Regions from separate parts of the Clostridium nitrophenolicum genome, predicted to be linked through region 2. Evidence: riboswitches for the same ligand, from Rfam matches in the RefSeq annotation. Region 2 holds a riboswitch; the other holds the start of a gene.
The links. Region 2 has a riboswitch for ZMP and ZTP ahead of ACZ5N4_RS18150 (phosphoribosylaminoimidazolecarboxamide formyltransferase). Riboswitches for the same ligand answer to the same signal wherever they lie in the genome.

Region 1: linked by a shared signal. The riboswitch ahead of ACZ5N4_RS22865 (hypothetical protein) and the one ahead of ACZ5N4_RS18150 (phosphoribosylaminoimidazolecarboxamide formyltransferase) in region 2 are both predicted to bind ZMP and ZTP.

What each region holds. Positions count from the first base shown of each region.
Region 1 is NZ_AP042469.1:4,817,328-4,825,916, forward strand. Features, by position in the region: gene ACZ5N4_RS22845 (H-type small acid-soluble spore protein) at 1-108, opposite strand, end outside; gene ACZ5N4_RS22850 (hypothetical protein) at 149-283, opposite strand; gene ACZ5N4_RS22855 (CPC_1213 family protein) at 342-503, opposite strand; gene ACZ5N4_RS22860 (putative NPN-dependent ornithine cyclodeaminase) at 735-1,820, shown strand; ZMP/ZTP riboswitch at 2,004-2,086, shown strand; gene ACZ5N4_RS22865 (hypothetical protein) at 2,063-2,275, shown strand; gene ACZ5N4_RS22870 (DUF6483 family protein) at 2,590-3,249, shown strand; RNA gene ssrS (6S RNA) at 3,683-3,865, opposite strand; gene aspS (aspartate--tRNA ligase) at 3,942-5,729, opposite strand; gene hisS (histidine--tRNA ligase) at 5,759-7,012, opposite strand; gene ACZ5N4_RS22890 (coproporphyrinogen III oxidase) at 7,047-8,480, opposite strand; gene ACZ5N4_RS22895 (MBL fold metallo-hydrolase) at 8,550-8,589, opposite strand, start outside.
Region 2 is NZ_AP042469.1:3,823,375-3,831,963, forward strand. Features, by position in the region: gene ACZ5N4_RS18135 (glycosyltransferase family 39 protein) at 1-1,226, opposite strand, end outside; gene ACZ5N4_RS18140 (GtrA family protein) at 1,300-1,719, opposite strand; gene ACZ5N4_RS18145 (glycosyltransferase family 2 protein) at 1,703-2,671, opposite strand; gene ACZ5N4_RS18150 (phosphoribosylaminoimidazolecarboxamide formyltransferase) at 3,025-4,200, opposite strand; ZMP/ZTP riboswitch at 4,252-4,333, opposite strand; gene ACZ5N4_RS18155 (tRNA dihydrouridine synthase) at 4,447-5,412, opposite strand; gene ACZ5N4_RS18160 (LGFP repeat-containing protein) at 5,662-6,117, shown strand; gene ACZ5N4_RS18165 (LGFP repeat-containing protein) at 6,181-7,107, shown strand; gene ACZ5N4_RS18170 (hypothetical protein) at 7,075-7,350, opposite strand; gene ACZ5N4_RS18175 (LysM peptidoglycan-binding domain-containing protein) at 7,778-8,326, shown strand; gene ACZ5N4_RS18180 (LGFP repeat-containing protein) at 8,439-8,589, shown strand, end outside.

The DNA.
Region 1 (8,589 bases), 990 kb from region 2:
TCTCCCGGTTTTATCATCTACACCATCAAGCCATACTGAATGACGATTATACAGTACTTCTATATTCTCCGGTGAGCTCATTATTTCTTTAACTCTTTCTATATCCATAATAAATTACCTCCACCTTTTGCAAATATATCCAAACAGTTTAATCTGCACTCCAATTTTCCTTAGTATTTTTCCCATTTTTATGCTCTGCCTTATATTTTGCACTTCTTGAATGATATTTCGCACTATTAGGGTCATCTGACCACTTTTTAGGTTGCTTGTTTCTATTTTCCATAAAAACTCTCCTTTTACTCATTATTTATATAAAAATTATATTTCTGTATAATAAATTACTACTCTTCATCTAATCTTACTAATGAGTCCAAATGTTTTTCCGATTGTGTGCCAAACTTTGCTCTTGAACTTTCATCTTGTGGACTGTGATCTATATGTTTTTTTCTAAATCTTCCATCTTCTTTTTTATTATTATTTGTGTACTTCATTTTGTTTTGCATACACATCTCTCCTTTCTAGTACTAGCTTTTCCTCTATGGTTGTTTTTATGCTTAAAGAATAAACCTTCAAGTATAGTTAAAGAATATAATTATATTGGTCATATGTATTAACATTTTATATATTTTATATATTTTATATTTACTACTAAACAGTACTTTGATAAAATTTTATCTACTAGATACTATATTAAATAAGTTAAACACTTAAATTTTTTATATGGAGGTACTTTTATGAGCTTTAAATTACCTGAATATCATTCACCAAATTTTGCAAAAGAACCTTTTATATCAGCTCCTAACGTTAAAACTGAAAGAGTTACATTAAAAGGAATAGCTCCTGATAACTATCACGCAACATCAATATATCCTGAATACTTTAAGATAGATGAAGAGTGGATTCTTGCTTCTGAGAGCCGCATGGATTGTGTTGTAGTTGTTAACGAAAATAAAAAATTAGATATTAAAGAATTTAGGAATTTAAATGTTGGAGACAATGTTGTTATAGGTAGAAGAGAAAATGCTGAAGATGGAATATTTGTATATGTTGATGGTTTTAAACATGATTCAGCCGAAGAACAGTCTTTTGCATTTAGATCTGGCAGAACAAGAGAGAGTTCATATTCAAAGGATTATGATAGTTTGTATGAACTATTAAAATATGAAAAGGATAACGGATACATATTATGGGTTTTAGGACCTGCAGTTATATTTGACCATGATTCAAAAAATGCTATGTCTCAATTAATAGATAATGGTTATGTTGACGCCATTTTTGCAGGAAATGCATTGGCAACACACGATTTAGAAGGTTCAGTATTAAAAACTGCTTTGGGCCAGGACATCTATACACAATATTCAGTTTTCAATGGTCATTATAATCATATCGATATTATTAATAGAGCTAGACGTGCAGGTTCATTAGAAAAATTCGTTGAAAGTGAAAATATTACAGATGGAGTAGTTTATACCTGTATAAAAAACAATATTCCTCTGGTATTAGCTGGCTCAATAAGGGATGATGGGCCTTTGCCTCCTGTCATTGCAAATGTTTATGATGCCCAAGATGCCATGAGGATTCACTGTAAAAAGGCTACCACTGTTATCTGTCTTGCAACACAACTTCACACTATAGCTACAGGAAATATGACACCAATGTATAAAGTTGAAAATGGCAAAATAAGACCAGTTTATATATATACTGTAGATATATCAGAATTTGGAGTAAATAAACTTAGAGATAGAGGAAGTTTGGAAGTAACTTCAGTTGTTACCAATGTTCAAGATTTCCTCGTTAATATAGCTAATAATTTAGTTTAAAGAAAAATAGATTTTAGAGCAATTGAAATATTTAACTCTAAAATCTATTTTTTGTTTAAATTGAATTTTTTAGATTTAGTAATTGACATAAATTAAATTATTGGTTACTATTATAATATAATTAAAAAAAGTCAAAAAATTTTTAACTTAAGTTGCAATATTTAGTATTTATATTATCTTTATAATTAGTCACATTACTGGCGGAAGTGGAGTTTACCATGGGGAGTGTGATTTGTAAAAAAATGCCGACTGCCTGGGCAAAATGTCCAGGTGGTATTACGCTTTTTGATGCCTTCTATACTACTAGTAAACTATTTTTAATAAGAGTTTCAGAATATGCTGTTCACTTCAATAGATTAACTAAAGAACAACAAAAAGAAGTTATAAGCAGAACTTTCCACGAAAAAAATTTAGCCCAAAAATTAAACTTTCCAATCCCCTTCCGGAAAGTTTAATTTAACCTAATAAAACCTAAAACCTAAAAATACATCCTTAAGCTACTTTGTTTAAGGGTGTATTTTTAATTTTAATAATTGGATGTCTGCTTATATGAATTATTATCCACTTGATATATAATAATAGTGATATAAAATGCAACTTTGGGATGTTAAAGTCCTAAATGGACTTTAATGGGTAATTTTGCTAGGTAAAAGTTCTAAATGAACTTTTACGGGTAACTTGTGAGCGGAAGCGAAAATATTAAGTTACCCAGTACCCGAAGGGAAACAAGCAAAATTACCCAGTGTTCCGACTAAAAGGAGGATTCAATATGTTAAAATCAAGTCTTACATCTGAACTGGTTAAGAAGTTTACTAAAGCCTTGGAAAAAATATTAGAGTATAAAAATAATGATAAGAATGAAGAAGCACTTTCCGTAATTGATGACACTTTTAAGGAAATATTCAGACTTAGTTCTAAGTTTTTCAGTTCTTTTTCAGACGAAAACTTAATGGATATGATTAAAACTGATGGAACATTAAATGCAGATAAGTGTATAATGATGGCAAAACTTTTGGAGGAAGAGGGAGAAATCTATGAATCTCAAGGTAACCATAATGAAGCCTTTTATTTAGATTTAAAAGCTTTAAATTTATTATTAGAAGCATACATAAATAAGGATAACAATTGTGATCTTCAAAGCTACTTTTCAGATATAGATTTAATAATAGAAAAGATATCAGATTATAAATTACCAATTTCACTTGAAAATAAAATATTAGATTATTATATTAAAATTGATAAGTATGATAAAGCAGAAGATATGCTTTATGATATTCTTAAACACAATAATTTTGATGAAGATTCTATAAAAAAAGGAATTGCTTTTTATGAGCTTTTACTTACAAAAGACGATGAATCTTTAGATAATAGCAACCTTCCTAGAGAAGAAATAAACGACTCTTTACAACAGCTAAAAAGAAAGCTATAGTGAAATTCACTAGAAAGTTAACTTATACATAGGGATATGTCTCCAAAGCTGAAGTAGATTTAAAAACTTTGTGCCAGTCTTAGTGAAGGGTTTTAAGACAACCTAAGAACTTTAGAATTGTTTGAGCACAGCGAGTTCTCGAAAGTTCTTAGGTTGTCTTGAAACACGCACTCTGTGTAAGCGATTATCACCAAATCAAAGATTTGGGATATCTGCTTAAGCTTTAGATTGGCTAAAAGTTTCTAACGTGCTGAAGCTTGGAAACATATACCGACGTATAAGTTAACTTTCGGTCAAGTAACCCTATACTTCAGTTACTTTTTGTTGTTTTCCTCTGAATGTTATAAACGAGCCTATCAAAATGAATGCTGATAACATAATATATAAATATTCTTTTTTCATAACATATTCCCCCGGTCATAAAAAAACAAAATAAAACCCCACCACGCCGTATCCTGAGCTATGTTTGAACCCGCTCTCGCAGGTGGGCATCTCCTTTTTACTTCTTGTTCTCAGGGAAAACTGCCTGAGCATCACATTCCACAAAAAGAGTCCGATTCCCATTTCAACATTGTTGGGTCAATATAAACTCATTCTACGCACATGGTAGGAACTTTTACATTAATTATATATTTCCTTTGAGAATATTATATCATATTTTTCAGAATTTATCTACAATTCATTCAGTTAAACTATTCATTTTTTTCTTCTATTATGCCTATTCCTAGATCTTTTAATTGTCCTTCATCTACAACATTAGGCGCTTCAGTTAAAGGACAGAATGCATTTTGGTTCTTAGGGAATGCTATAACATCCTTTATGTTGTCTGTGCCAGCAAGGAACATAACCATTCTGTCAAAACCATAAGCAAGACCGCCATGTGGTGGTGGACCAAACTTAAATGCATCTAATAAGAATCCAAACTTTTCTTGAGCCGCTTCTTTTGAATGACCTATAACATTAAACATTTTTTCTTGAAGCTTTGTATCATGTATTCTGATACTTCCTCCTCCAAGCTCCTCACCATTTAAAACTATATCATAAGCTTTAGCTCTTACCCTTGCTAAATCAGTATCTAAATATTGAATATCCTCATCTATTGGCATAGTGAATGGATGATGTTCCGCCTGGAATCTTCCTTCTTCTTCATTATATGAGAAAAGAGGGAACTCTGTTATCCATACAAATCTAAACTCTTTATTATTTTCAAGAATTCCTAGTTCCTTTGCCATATGAAGTCTTAAAGCACCAAGACTTTGGAAAACTGTACTATTTTTATCTGCAACTATTAATATTAAATCCCCAACTTTAGCATCTATGGAATTTAAAATATTTTTAGCTTGCTCTTCTGTTAAAAATTTACTTATAGATGACTTAATTTCATCTTCTTTATAAGCTATCCATGCTAATCCCTTAGCTCCATATGTTTTTACAAATTCAACCAACTTGTCAATTTGCTTTCTTCCCATACCTGCACTGTTTCCAGCCTTTATAGCTCTTACTGATCCACCATTTACGATTGCATCCTGGAATACTTTAAAGTCTACATCTTTCACAGCTTCAGTTATGTCGTTTATTTCCATTCCAAATCTCAAATCTGGTTTATCTGAACCATACTTCTCCATAGCTATCTTATATGGCATTCTTTCTATTGGAAGTTTAACCTCTACTCCTAGAATATCCTTAAAAACTCTTTGAATTAGTCTCTCATTCAATTCCATAACATCATCTTGTTCAACAAAGGATAACTCCATGTCTATTTGAGTAAACTCTGGTTGTCTATTAGCTCTTAAATCTTCATCTCTAAAGCATTTTGCTATTTGGAAGTATCTATCATAGCCTGACACCATTAACAGCTGCTTAAATAGCTGTGGAGACTGTGGAAGAGCATAAAACATTCCTGGATAGTTTCTACTTGGCACAAGATAGTCTCTTGCTCCCTCTGGCGTACTCTTTGTAAGTATAGGAGTTTCCATTTCTAAAAATCCATTCTCGTCTAAGAAATCTCTTACCACTTTAGCTGCCTTATGTCTTGTCATAAGAATTCTCTGCATATCTGGTCTTCTTAAATCTAAATATCTATATTTTAATCTAACATTTTCACCAGCATCTAGATCTTCTTTTATGTATATAGGTGGTGTTTCTGATTCTGATAATATCTTTATGGACTCACCCTTTAATTCAACCATTCCTGTAGGAATCTCTGTGTTTGGAGATTCTCTTTTAACTAAAGTTCCTGTAACAGCTATGCAGTATTCTGATCTTAATGAATCAGCTTTTTCAAAAGCATCCTTGTTTATTTCCTCTCCAAATACTACTTGAAGAATTCCTGTTCTATCTCTTAAATCTACAAATATAAGTCCTCCAAGATTTCTTCTTCTTTGAACCCATCCCATAACAGTAAATTGATTATCTACATGGGATTCTCTTAATTGTCCACACATAATCGTTCTTTTAAGTCCTCTTAATGCTTCTCCCATTTTTTATTCCTCCAAATTCATAATTGATTTTAGTTGTTATTTATAAGCTCTACTATAGCATTTAAGTCATTAAGGTTTACTTCAATTTGCTCACCGTCAACCATTCTTTTAAACTTTGCCATTCCTGATTGTAATTCATCATCACCGAGAATCACAGAAAATTTAGCTTCTATTTTATTTGCATATTTCATTTCAGCCTTCACTTTTCTGTTCATGTGGTCACACTCACATTTGACGCCCTTTTCTCTTAAAGAATTAACAAATCTTAAAGCTTCTATTTTAGCATCCACGCCTACTGCACCTACATATAGTTCGATGTAAGAATCTTTTGGTATTTCAATTCCATGCTCTTCAAGGGTTAGAAGAGTTCTTTCTATTCCCATACCAAATCCCATTGCAGGCATAGATGGACCTCCTACTTCTTCTATAAGATAGTCGTACCTTCCACCACCACAGACAGTAATGTTCTTATCTATTATTTCAAATACAGTTTTACTATAATAGTCTAATCCTCTTACTATATGTGGGTCTATTTTAAACTCTATTCCTAATACCTTTAGATACTTTTGCAGACTTTCAAAGTGCTCATTACATTCATCACACAAATAATCTAGGATAATTGGAGCACCCTCTACTATTTCCTTGCAATTTTCAACTTTACAATCAAGTATTCTCATAGGGTTTTTATCAAATCTTGTTTCACAAGTCTTACAAAGATTATGTAAGTTATCCTTAAGAAAGGCTTTCAAAGCATCATTGTACTTCTTTCTGCAATTCGGACATCCTATGCTGTTTATGTTAAGGGTTAGTCCCTCTACTCCTAGCTCCTTATAAACTCTCATGGCAAGGCTTATAACTTCTGCATCTGCTGAGGCCTCTTGTGCACCAAATACCTCTATACCAAATTGGTGATGTTCTCTAAGCCTTCCCTTTTGAACATTCTCATATCTTAATACTGGAGTAAAATAATAAAGCTTCGTTGGTTGTGCTTCGTTATATAAGCTGCTTTCTACAAAGGCTCTCACCGCTGGTGACGTTCCTTCCGGCTTAAGTGTTATACTTCTATCAGCTTTATCATTAAAAGTATACATTTCTTTCTGAACAACATCTGTAGTTTCACCTACTCCCCTTTCAAAAAGCTCCGTATACTCAAAAACTGGAGTTCTAATTTCTCTATATCCATAGGATGCTGCAATGTTTTTAAATTTTTCTTCTAGGTAATGCCACTTATATGAGTCTCCAGGCAATACATCTTTAGTCCCCTTCGGTGCCTGTATAATCATCTTATCTCCTCCTCCGTCTCTGCAGCTAAAGATATTATCTATAAAGAGTATCCAAAAGATTTAGTTTTTTTTCTACCATTTCTTCTACTCTATTTATATATTCTCTAACATCTTTAACATTAGCGTGTCTCTCTATTCTATTTTCATCTAAAAATACGACTTTAGTTACTGCATCAGCTCCGCAAGCTATGATGGTCTGTTTTTCTTCAATCATTTGAATATTATATAAACCTTCTTTTCCAGACTCACAATAGCCTACATTTTCCATATTACCTACCATGTTCTTTTGTCTATACATGTAGTATGGATTTATATTCAATCTTTTAGCTAAATTTACTGTTTCCTCATACATAAAATTAAGCTCTTCCTGCTCTGGCACATGAAAATCCATCTTATTAATAATATTTTCATGTAGCTTTGATCCTCTTTTTACTGACATACCATGAACAGTAATACTATCTGGTGTAAGATCAAAAATTTTATCGCAGGTTTTTCTTATATGACTTAAATCTTCTCCTGGAAGTCCTACGATTATGTCCATATTTATGTTGTCTAATCCACATTGCCTTGCCAAATTAAATTTGTCAATTACCTCATCTACACTATGTCTTCTACCAATCAACTTTAATGTATCATCATTCATTGTTTGTGGATTTATACTTATTCTATCTACCTTATATTTTTTCATGCTTTCCAATTTGCTTAGAGTTATACTATCCGGTCTACCACATTCCACTGTAAACTCTTGAATTTTATTTTCTCTTACAAAACTATTATATATATGTGCCATAATTTTTTCAAATTGTTCATCATTTACCGCTGTAGGAGTTCCCCCTCCAAAATAAACACATTCAATATCTAACTTTTTTTCTTTTATGTATCTTGCAGTTTTTTCTATCTCAAAATACAAACCTTTTAAATAAGGCTCAACAATACTTTTACAACCTTCAATTGGGTTAGATGTAAATGAGCAGTATAAACATCTTGTAGGGCAAAAAGGCATACCAACATAGACACTAATTTTATTAGTATTTTCATTTACTAATTCTTTTTCAACCTTTGCAATCTTTATGCATAATTCTACTTTATCTCTTCTAGTATAAAAGTGTTTATCAAAATAGCCTACGATATATTCATCATCTTTTCCTTCATTTATTAAAGATAAGGCTATCTTGCTTGGCCTGATTCCCACTAATGTTCCCCATGGCATAATCTTGCCGCTTCTCTCTGAAAAATATTTAAATATAAATTTTTTAATATTTTCTTTATGTGTTAAATCACTTTCAAAAAAATATTCTCTATGTAGTTCTTCTTTATCTTTTACAATAACACTTTCTTCATTAACATCAATATAAAAATCCCAATTATCATCAACAAATTCTACATCTACAGAGGCATAGAATATGTTAACCATCAGGTATACATCATATCTATAGTTCATATTATTTAATTTTATACTAATTTTCATTGCTGCTTATTTATTTAAGCCTCCTTTTAAATTAAAAATGGAGAATACTCTCCATTCTTAACGTACATTTTACAAAAATGGGTTATGAACTCTTTCTCTTCCTATACTG
Region 2 (8,589 bases):
TCAAAAGGAAATTTTAATTTTTCTTTTATTATTGCTGCTGTAAAGCCCAATATAGCAAGTGGCAAGAACCAAACTATTTGATCCGATAAAACATTTCTAGAAAATAATCTTGTTATTCCTGCTGGTGTTTCTCCTCCAAAAGATCCTGCCAGTCCACCTTGACCTCCTCTTGACCCGTTGCCAGGACCTCCTCCGCCAGGTGGCTGCATATTTCCATTGCCTTGTCCTGGTCCCATTCCGCTTTGACCTTGCCCATCTCTATTTGAAAAGTTTCCTGGCGCACCTTGTCCTTGATTACCATCTTGAGAACCTGATGGCATTCCTTGACCTGGATTTTCTTGTGTCGCACTGGAAGTTGCATCAACACCCTCTTTAGATTGATTTTGTCCTTCTCTCATTTGTCCATCCATTTGTCCTCTGCCACCGGCAGTTCTATTTCCGCCAATAATTCTTTCTAGTCCGTTGTGTCCTAGTATAAGTTCCTTAACTGTATTATTAGTACTACTTCCTACAAAAGGTCTATTTGCTGCAGGCACTGAATCCACAATTAAGGCCCAGGAGAAGGATATCGCTAATAGAACAACTGTTGCGGAAGCAAGATGTATTATTCTTTTTTTGATAGATGCTGCTGAAGAAAGAAGATATGTTATATATAAGGCTGGTGCTACCATATAAGCCTGCAGCATTTTTATATTAAAGCCAACTCCCACGAGAGCTAAACTTATTATAAGATACTTGACTTTTCCTTTTTCTGCTGCTATAGAAAGAGCCCCGCAAGCAAATAGTAGAGTTACCACAAGTAAGTTGTCTATCGTATTACTTCTGCTTGCTGCTACGAACGCTGGGGTCACAGCAAGGCATAATGCCGAAATCAAACCTGCTGCGGTTCCAAAGGATCTCTTGACAAGATAATATATAAGCCAAACTGAAATCACTCCAGCAAGAGCCTGTGGTAAAAGTATACTCCACCCACTAAAGCCAAATATTTTAGCTGATATAGTTTGTATCCAAAATCCTACTGGCGGTTTGTCAATAGTTACAAATCCAGCTGGGTCAAAGGACACAAAAAAGAAATTTTTAAAACTCATGAGCATGCTCTTTACACCAGCAGCATAATACCCATTTGCATATCCCTCTATACTTATATTTGCAAAATTTAATATTGCAGATAATATTAAAATCAGTGACAATCCTAAAGTTTCTTTTGTGAATTTTACTTTTTTCATTTTTATCGCCTCCCTTATAAAGTTTCCTTTATTTATCCAATTTTAAATAACCTCTATAAAATTCAATACCTACCTATTTGAATACCCATAACTTATATCCAAGAAAATTTGTTATTTGAGCTATAAATGTTACAATTATTTTTGCTGCATACACATTAATGCCAGAGTTTTTTATTAAAAGTTTCATAAATATTATTGTAACTGCCAGTGAAATTAAATTAATTACAATAAATTGAAATAATTCACGAGCTGTCTTCTTATTTGCATTTCTATCTCCAAATGTCCAATTCTTGTTAAATACAAAGCTATTTATAACTCCAAAGCTATATCCTACTATCTGGCATATTGCATAATTTACTTCGAACAAACTATGAAATATTGTAAATACAGCAAAATCCATAAGAGTATTTAATACTCCAATAATAGAAAAACGACTTAAGTTTTTGAATTTTCCATTTAAAACATAATTGGTTACTCTAATTACTAACTTCATATTTCTTATCAACTCTCTTATAATTTATAGTGCTGTCAATTATATAAATGGGCCTTCCTTTACTTTCATCAAAAATTCTTCCAATATATTGCCCCATTATACCTATACTTCCAAGAGTCATGCCAAACATCATTACATTCATCGCTAAAATTAATCCAAAGTTGATTACCTCTGCCCTATTAATCATGTCTTTTATAATAACAACAATAGTTGCAATTACTCCTATTAAGAAAGTTAATCCTCCAAAATACCCAGCAATCACTAGTGGTTTGTAAGAAAATGACGTTATACCATCAAAAGCCAGCTTCATCATTTTTTTAAAAGGGTATTTAGTTTCACCTGCAAATCTTTCTTGTCTAACAAATTCCACAGAGGTTTGCTTATACCCAACCCAACTTACAAGTCCTCTCACGTATCTATTTTTTTCAGGAAGTGCTATTAGAGCATCACATACCTTTCGATCTATGAGCCTAAAATCTCCTGTGTCCACTGGAATGTTAACTGTAGTCATACTTTTTAGTACTCTATAAAATAATTTAGCAGTAATTTTTTTAAAAAGTGTCTCTCCTTCCCTTTTTATTCTTTTACCATAAACAACCTCATAGCCTTTCTTCCACTCTTCAATCATTTTAAGAATGACTTCTGGCGGATCTTGAAGATCAGCATCTATTACAATAACTGCATCTCCTAAAGCTAAATCCATTCCTGCTGTTATGGCGGCTTGATGTCCAAAGTTTCGAGAAAAATTAATAAGTTTTATTTTTTCATCGTTTTTGCATATTTCTTCTACTTTATCTCTTGTCTTATCCTTACTTCCATCATTTACAAATATAATTTCATAATTATCTTCAGCACAATCCATAACCTTTTTTAATCTTTTATAGCTTTCACCGATAACAAGTTCCTCATTATACAAAGGCACTATTACGGAATAAACTGTGCTATTACTCATTTACCTCACCTCAATTACTTATATTTACACTCAATACTGCCTTTCAGTATCAAACTTATATTTGTATTTTAGTCTTGAATTGTTACAGTTTCTTTACAGCAAAATCACAACTTAACTACATTTTCATATTCTTACTGTTAATTTTTTGCACATAAAAACTGCCGGTAAATAGTATTTACTAGCAGTTTAAAGCAATAATTTATCCGATGACTTACCCGCTCTAATACTCCCATCTTCTTCAAGTGGGAGTAAAGAGCGGCTATGTCCCTGGATAACGACTTCTAAGCTTCAGATGGAGTTAAAACTCCACCTGAAGCTTAGAATTCTGTTTATAATTCTTAAAGTCTTTGATTTTAATGATGGAATAGCCTTAGTCCAGAATAAACCATAGCAATATCATATTCATTACATGCATCTATTACTATATCGTCTCTTACTGATCCACCAGGTTGAACAATGTATTTTACTCCACTTTGAGCTGCTCTGTCAATGTTATCTCTAAATGGAAAAAATGCATCTGACCCCAATGAAACTCCAGTTAAATTGGATAACCATTCTGCCTTTTCTTCCTTCGTCAATCTATTAGGTATTTCTTTAAATACATTTCCCCATTCTTTCATTTCCATTGGAGTAATATCATCTCTAAGGTATTGATCTATAGCATTGTCTCTCTCTGGCGTTGAAATACCTTCTTTAAATGGTAGGTTAAGCACAGCAGGATGCTGTCTCAAGTACCAAATATCTGCCTTTGATCCAGCTAATCTTGTACAATGTATACGGGACTGCTGTCCTGCACCGACACCAATTACTTGTCCATCTAATACAAAACAAACAGAATTAGACTGAGTATACTTTAACGTAATCATTGATATAAGCAAATCTCGTCTCGCTTCCTCTGTAATATTTTTATTATTAGTTACTATGTTATTAAGCATATCTTTATTTGCTAAAATGTCATTTCTCTTCTGTTCAAAGGTTATTCCATAAATTTTTCTTGTTTCTATCTCTTCTGGTTCGTAATCCCAATCCATTTGGATTATACAATAGTCACCTTTTTTCTTCTTCTTCAAAAGCTCTAGAGCTTCATCTGTATATCCTGCTGCAATTATTCCATCTGAAACAGATCTACTCAAAATTGTAGCAGTAGGTAAATCAACAACATCGCTTATTGCCGCCCAATCACCAAAGGAAGACATTCTATCTGCCCCCCTTGCCCTTGCATAAGCAGCAGCGACAGAAGTTAACTCTATGTCCTCAACAAAATATGACTTTTTCAATACATTGCTTAAAGGCACTCCTACTGCAGCACCTGCTGGACTTACATGCTTAAAAGATGCTGCAGCTGGAAGCTTCGTTGCTTGTTTTAATTCCTTTACTAACTGCCATGAGTTAAAAGCATCCATAAAATTGATATAACCTGGATTTCCGTTTAAAATTTTAAAAGGTAATTTTTCGCCTTTTGTATAAACTCTAGCTGGCTTTTGATGAGGATTACATCCATACTTAAGTACAATTTCAAAATCTTTCATAAAAACAACCTCCAAAAATAAATTAAAACAAAAAAACCGCCTGGATAAATTCATATTTACCCAGGCGGTCGATATTCTTCTTCAATCATGCTCCCTATGGTGAACTCCATTTCCGCCAGTTACATGATCCTTTTTATTCTTTTTTATTTAAGTATATCTTATAGATATAGTGTAGTCAATAATAAAAGAGTCTCTGTCTCCTTATCCTTTGGACAATTTAAGTAAAACATAATTACACTATATAATTTAATATTGATTGTAAAATAATCCAGCCCCTTCTATGATTTCCTGTTCTGCAAATAAACTTAACACAGCTGCATTATAATCACTTAACTTTTGTGACTTCTTTATTTTTTTAACATATTTTTTATTATCTGAGAAAATGTAAATCATATAACCCCATAGTTCTTTCATTCTAAACATTGCATTTTTCTCTTCATTATATACTTCTATGTATGTATTTAAAATTTCATCATGAAAATCTTTTAAAACTTTTTTATCTAAATTAGTATTATTTTTTATGGAATCCATTAACCCCGGATTGGCTAGTATACCTCTCCCAAACATAACTGTTTTTAGCTCTGGAAAAGCTTTAATTAATTTATCATGATCTTCAACAGTAAAAATATCACCATTATAACATACTGGATTAGTACTTAAAGATAATGCATCTTTAAACACCTCTAAATTAGGTTTATTTCCATAAAAATCTTTTTGTGTTCTAGGATGAATAATTAATTCTTCTATAGGATATTTATTATAAATTTTTATTAACTCATAAAATTCTTCTGGACTATCTTTTCCTATTCTAGTTTTTATAGAAATTTTCATATCATCTATTTTAAATATTTCATCTAAAAACATATCCAGTTCTTCTCTTTTGGCCAGAAATCCTGATCCTCTATTTTTTGAAACAACCGTTCCAGAAGGACAGCCTAAATTTAAATTAACTTCGTTATAACCTAATTGTTGTAATTTTGTAGAAGTAGTAATAAAACCTTCTGAATCGTTAGTAAGTATTTGAGGCACTATATTCATTCCTTTATTATTTTCAGGCAAAATATCTCTTAATTCTTTAGTTTTAAGGCTTGTACTTTTATTTGGAATAATAAAAGGTGTAAAGTATTTATCAATATTACTAAAAAATTTTTCATAAGAATTTCTATATATGTATCCCGTAATTCCTTCCATTGGTGCTAAATAGTATTTCATTTAATAACTCCTTTATAAATATTCTAAAAACATTATATCAGCCTTCTTTTTTCTTATCTACTTAATATTTATGATTATGTTCAAGTTGCTGGTACAAAGACGTAAGGTTTCATGCCGCGCTTTGGTTATTCAGAAATAACCTTTATGTAGTCTAAGAATCTATTGAAAAACAAATTTCTCGGCTGGTAGTAACCTAATTAAATTTACAGAATAATATAAATTGATTAATTTTAAGAGGAGATATATATAATGTTCATAAGATATCTTTACCTTAATTATTCAAACTTAGAAACATATCCTTTCCCGGAGTTAAATGATTTTGAAAGGACAATAGATTCATATAGGGTTTCGCCTATAGATACAAAGTATGGTGAATTGGGAGGTAATCAGAGTCCATTAGGACCTCCTATTGAGCCTGAGCAGCCAACTCCTGATGGTATAGGCCGTTATAGGCGTTTTAAATGTGGAAATATTTATTGGTCACCTGCTTACGGAGCTCATGAGGTACATGGAGCTATCCTTCGAGAATATGAAAAGCAGGGAGAGACAAAAAGTATGCTTGGATTTCCTATTACAGATCAGGCTGCTTTAGTTGGGGTATCAGGTGGTGTAATAAGCAATTTTCAAGGTGGAAACATCATCTATGATCCAAGTAAAGGAATTTCAGTAAGTTACAATATAAGAAGATTAAATCCCCGGAAGTAACCTAATGAAATTTGCTGAATAATATATATTGATTGATTAATTTTATAAAGGAGCTATAAACTAATGTTCATACGCTATTGCCCTTTTGTTGATGGAGTGCCAAGAGACGAAACATGTCCTTTCATTCAGTCATGTCCTTTACAAATGAGAGCAGATCTATATAGGGTTTCGCCAATAGATCAAAAATATGCCCTAATGGGAGGCGCTGCAAGTCCATTAGGATCTCCTATTGAAGGCGAGAAGCCAACTCCAGATAGAAAAGGAAAAAGTCGCAGATATAAAAAAGGTATCATTGTATGGTCGCCAGATACTACAGCTCATGCAATTTGGGGTCCAATTTATGATAAATGGTCAATGATGGGAGGATTAAGCTTCTTTGGATACCCACTTACTGATATAATACCAAGTACTGTTGGTTCCACTGCTATGTTCCAAAATGCTAACATTTATTATACTGCAACAATAGGAGCTCGTGAAGTTCATGGAGCTATTCTAGAGAGATATAAGCAGTTAGGGGAAGAAAAAGGAATATTAGGCTTTCCTGAAACAGATGAAACTCCAACATTAGATAAAGAAGGTAGATATAATAAGTTCCAACAGGGGTATATTTACTGGTCACCTAGAACCGGTACCGGTGCATGGGAATTATATGGTCCTATCCTTAAAAAATATCTTGATCTAGGAGCAGAAGGAAGTTTTCTTGGATACCCAATTTTTGGGATAAGTAAAACTTCGGACGGAAAAGGTTTGTTTTCCAATTTTCAAGGTGGAACTATTTATTTCAAGCCTCCTTATTTGGGGCCTTATGCAATACATTCACATATCATCCCGGAATATTTAAAACAGGGTGGAACGGGTGGTAAGCTTGGATTTCCTATTGCAGATGAGGCTTCCATACTTGGAGAAGCAGGTGCTGGATTAGCAACTTTTGAAGGCGGATACATCACGTATAATTCATTAACAGGAGCTACAACAGTATTTAATCAATAGTTCAGTAAAATTACTACAGAGCTTACTATAAGTAAGCTCTGTAGCAGCAATAATAAATCTTATTATATTTATTTTTCTAAAAACAAATCCCTCGGAGGTTACCACTAAAAAAATATCTATTACTTTAGTTCTAGTGGCAACACAAGGGTAAGGAATTTTTTGTCCCAATACCTCTTGGTAGCAAGTATCAGAGTATGGTTCTATATAACTAATTCTTTTAATCAAGGTTTCAAATCTTGCCATCATTATCTCATATCTTATATCTATTTATTATGCTATTAACATGTTCATCTTTCAATACTTTAGCCTTAATTTCATAGTATTGGAATTTGGATATAGAGGTCTTTCAGTAATTCTGGGAAAAATGTTGGATCACATCAAAAGGATGATATCCTATCCTCAGAATATCCTTTGTAGACGAAGTGTAGAGGCAAGTCTAAATAGCGATAACCGCCTATGGATTGAGACCCTCCACTTTTGAAATTAGTAATCAATATATAGTATGATACAGTAAAAAAAGTTGCTACATTTGTTTTTGAGTATACTTAGGTAGGTAATCATTTAAGAAGAACCCAGCAGGTTACACCTAACATCCTTCATTAACATATAATATCGTAACAGCTTTATTTGGTACTTTATGCCTAAAATAATGTAAATAGAGGTGATATCTTTGGCAAGAGTCCCTGGCCATTGTCCACGAGGCTTTACCCATTACACTGTTGGCAGAGGCGATACCATTTTTTTAATTGCTCAGCGCTTAAGAGTTGATACAGGCCTTATCATTGCTAACAATCCACACATTCCCAATCCATTACTAATCTTTCCTGGAGACATACTATGTGTACCTATAGTTGTTACACTACCATGCTGTACTATGTTAAGAACTCTGTCCCCTGCAGTTAGTGCCACAGCACTTGGCGTAGTATTATCTAGGCAATTACCAGCTGGCGAACAAGGAATCAGTATTTTAGCAACAGGCTTGCCTGATCCTTCTCAATTTGGTAACTTCGATGCCTATGAAGGATTTATTACCTTCTCAGGAATTGGTAGTTTCGGCTTCATACTGTATCCTACTCCGGAAACGTCTCCTACTTGGTCACGCTCAATTACTTTAGCTAAACCTATATTATACCGTGGGGTACCTGTACAGGTAAGAACGTCAAATTCAATTACTCAAGTAACCCCACAAGTAGTATTGCAAGGAAGTCTTTGCACCTAGAAATAGTCTTGTTTACCTTAACCTTTCGAAGATTAGATAAGGATGCACCCTTTTTAATGGATAAACATACTATAATATTATGGAGTTTAATTCTAGATAAGGAGATAAATTTATGTACCATGAAACATATGGACCTGCCCCTTATTACGGACACTCTTCATTTTATTGTCCCTATTACAGACAATCTTCATCTTATTGTCCCTACTGTTATCCTGAACTCTATGTTTGTCCCTACTTAAATCAAACTCGTTTTCCCGACCCAT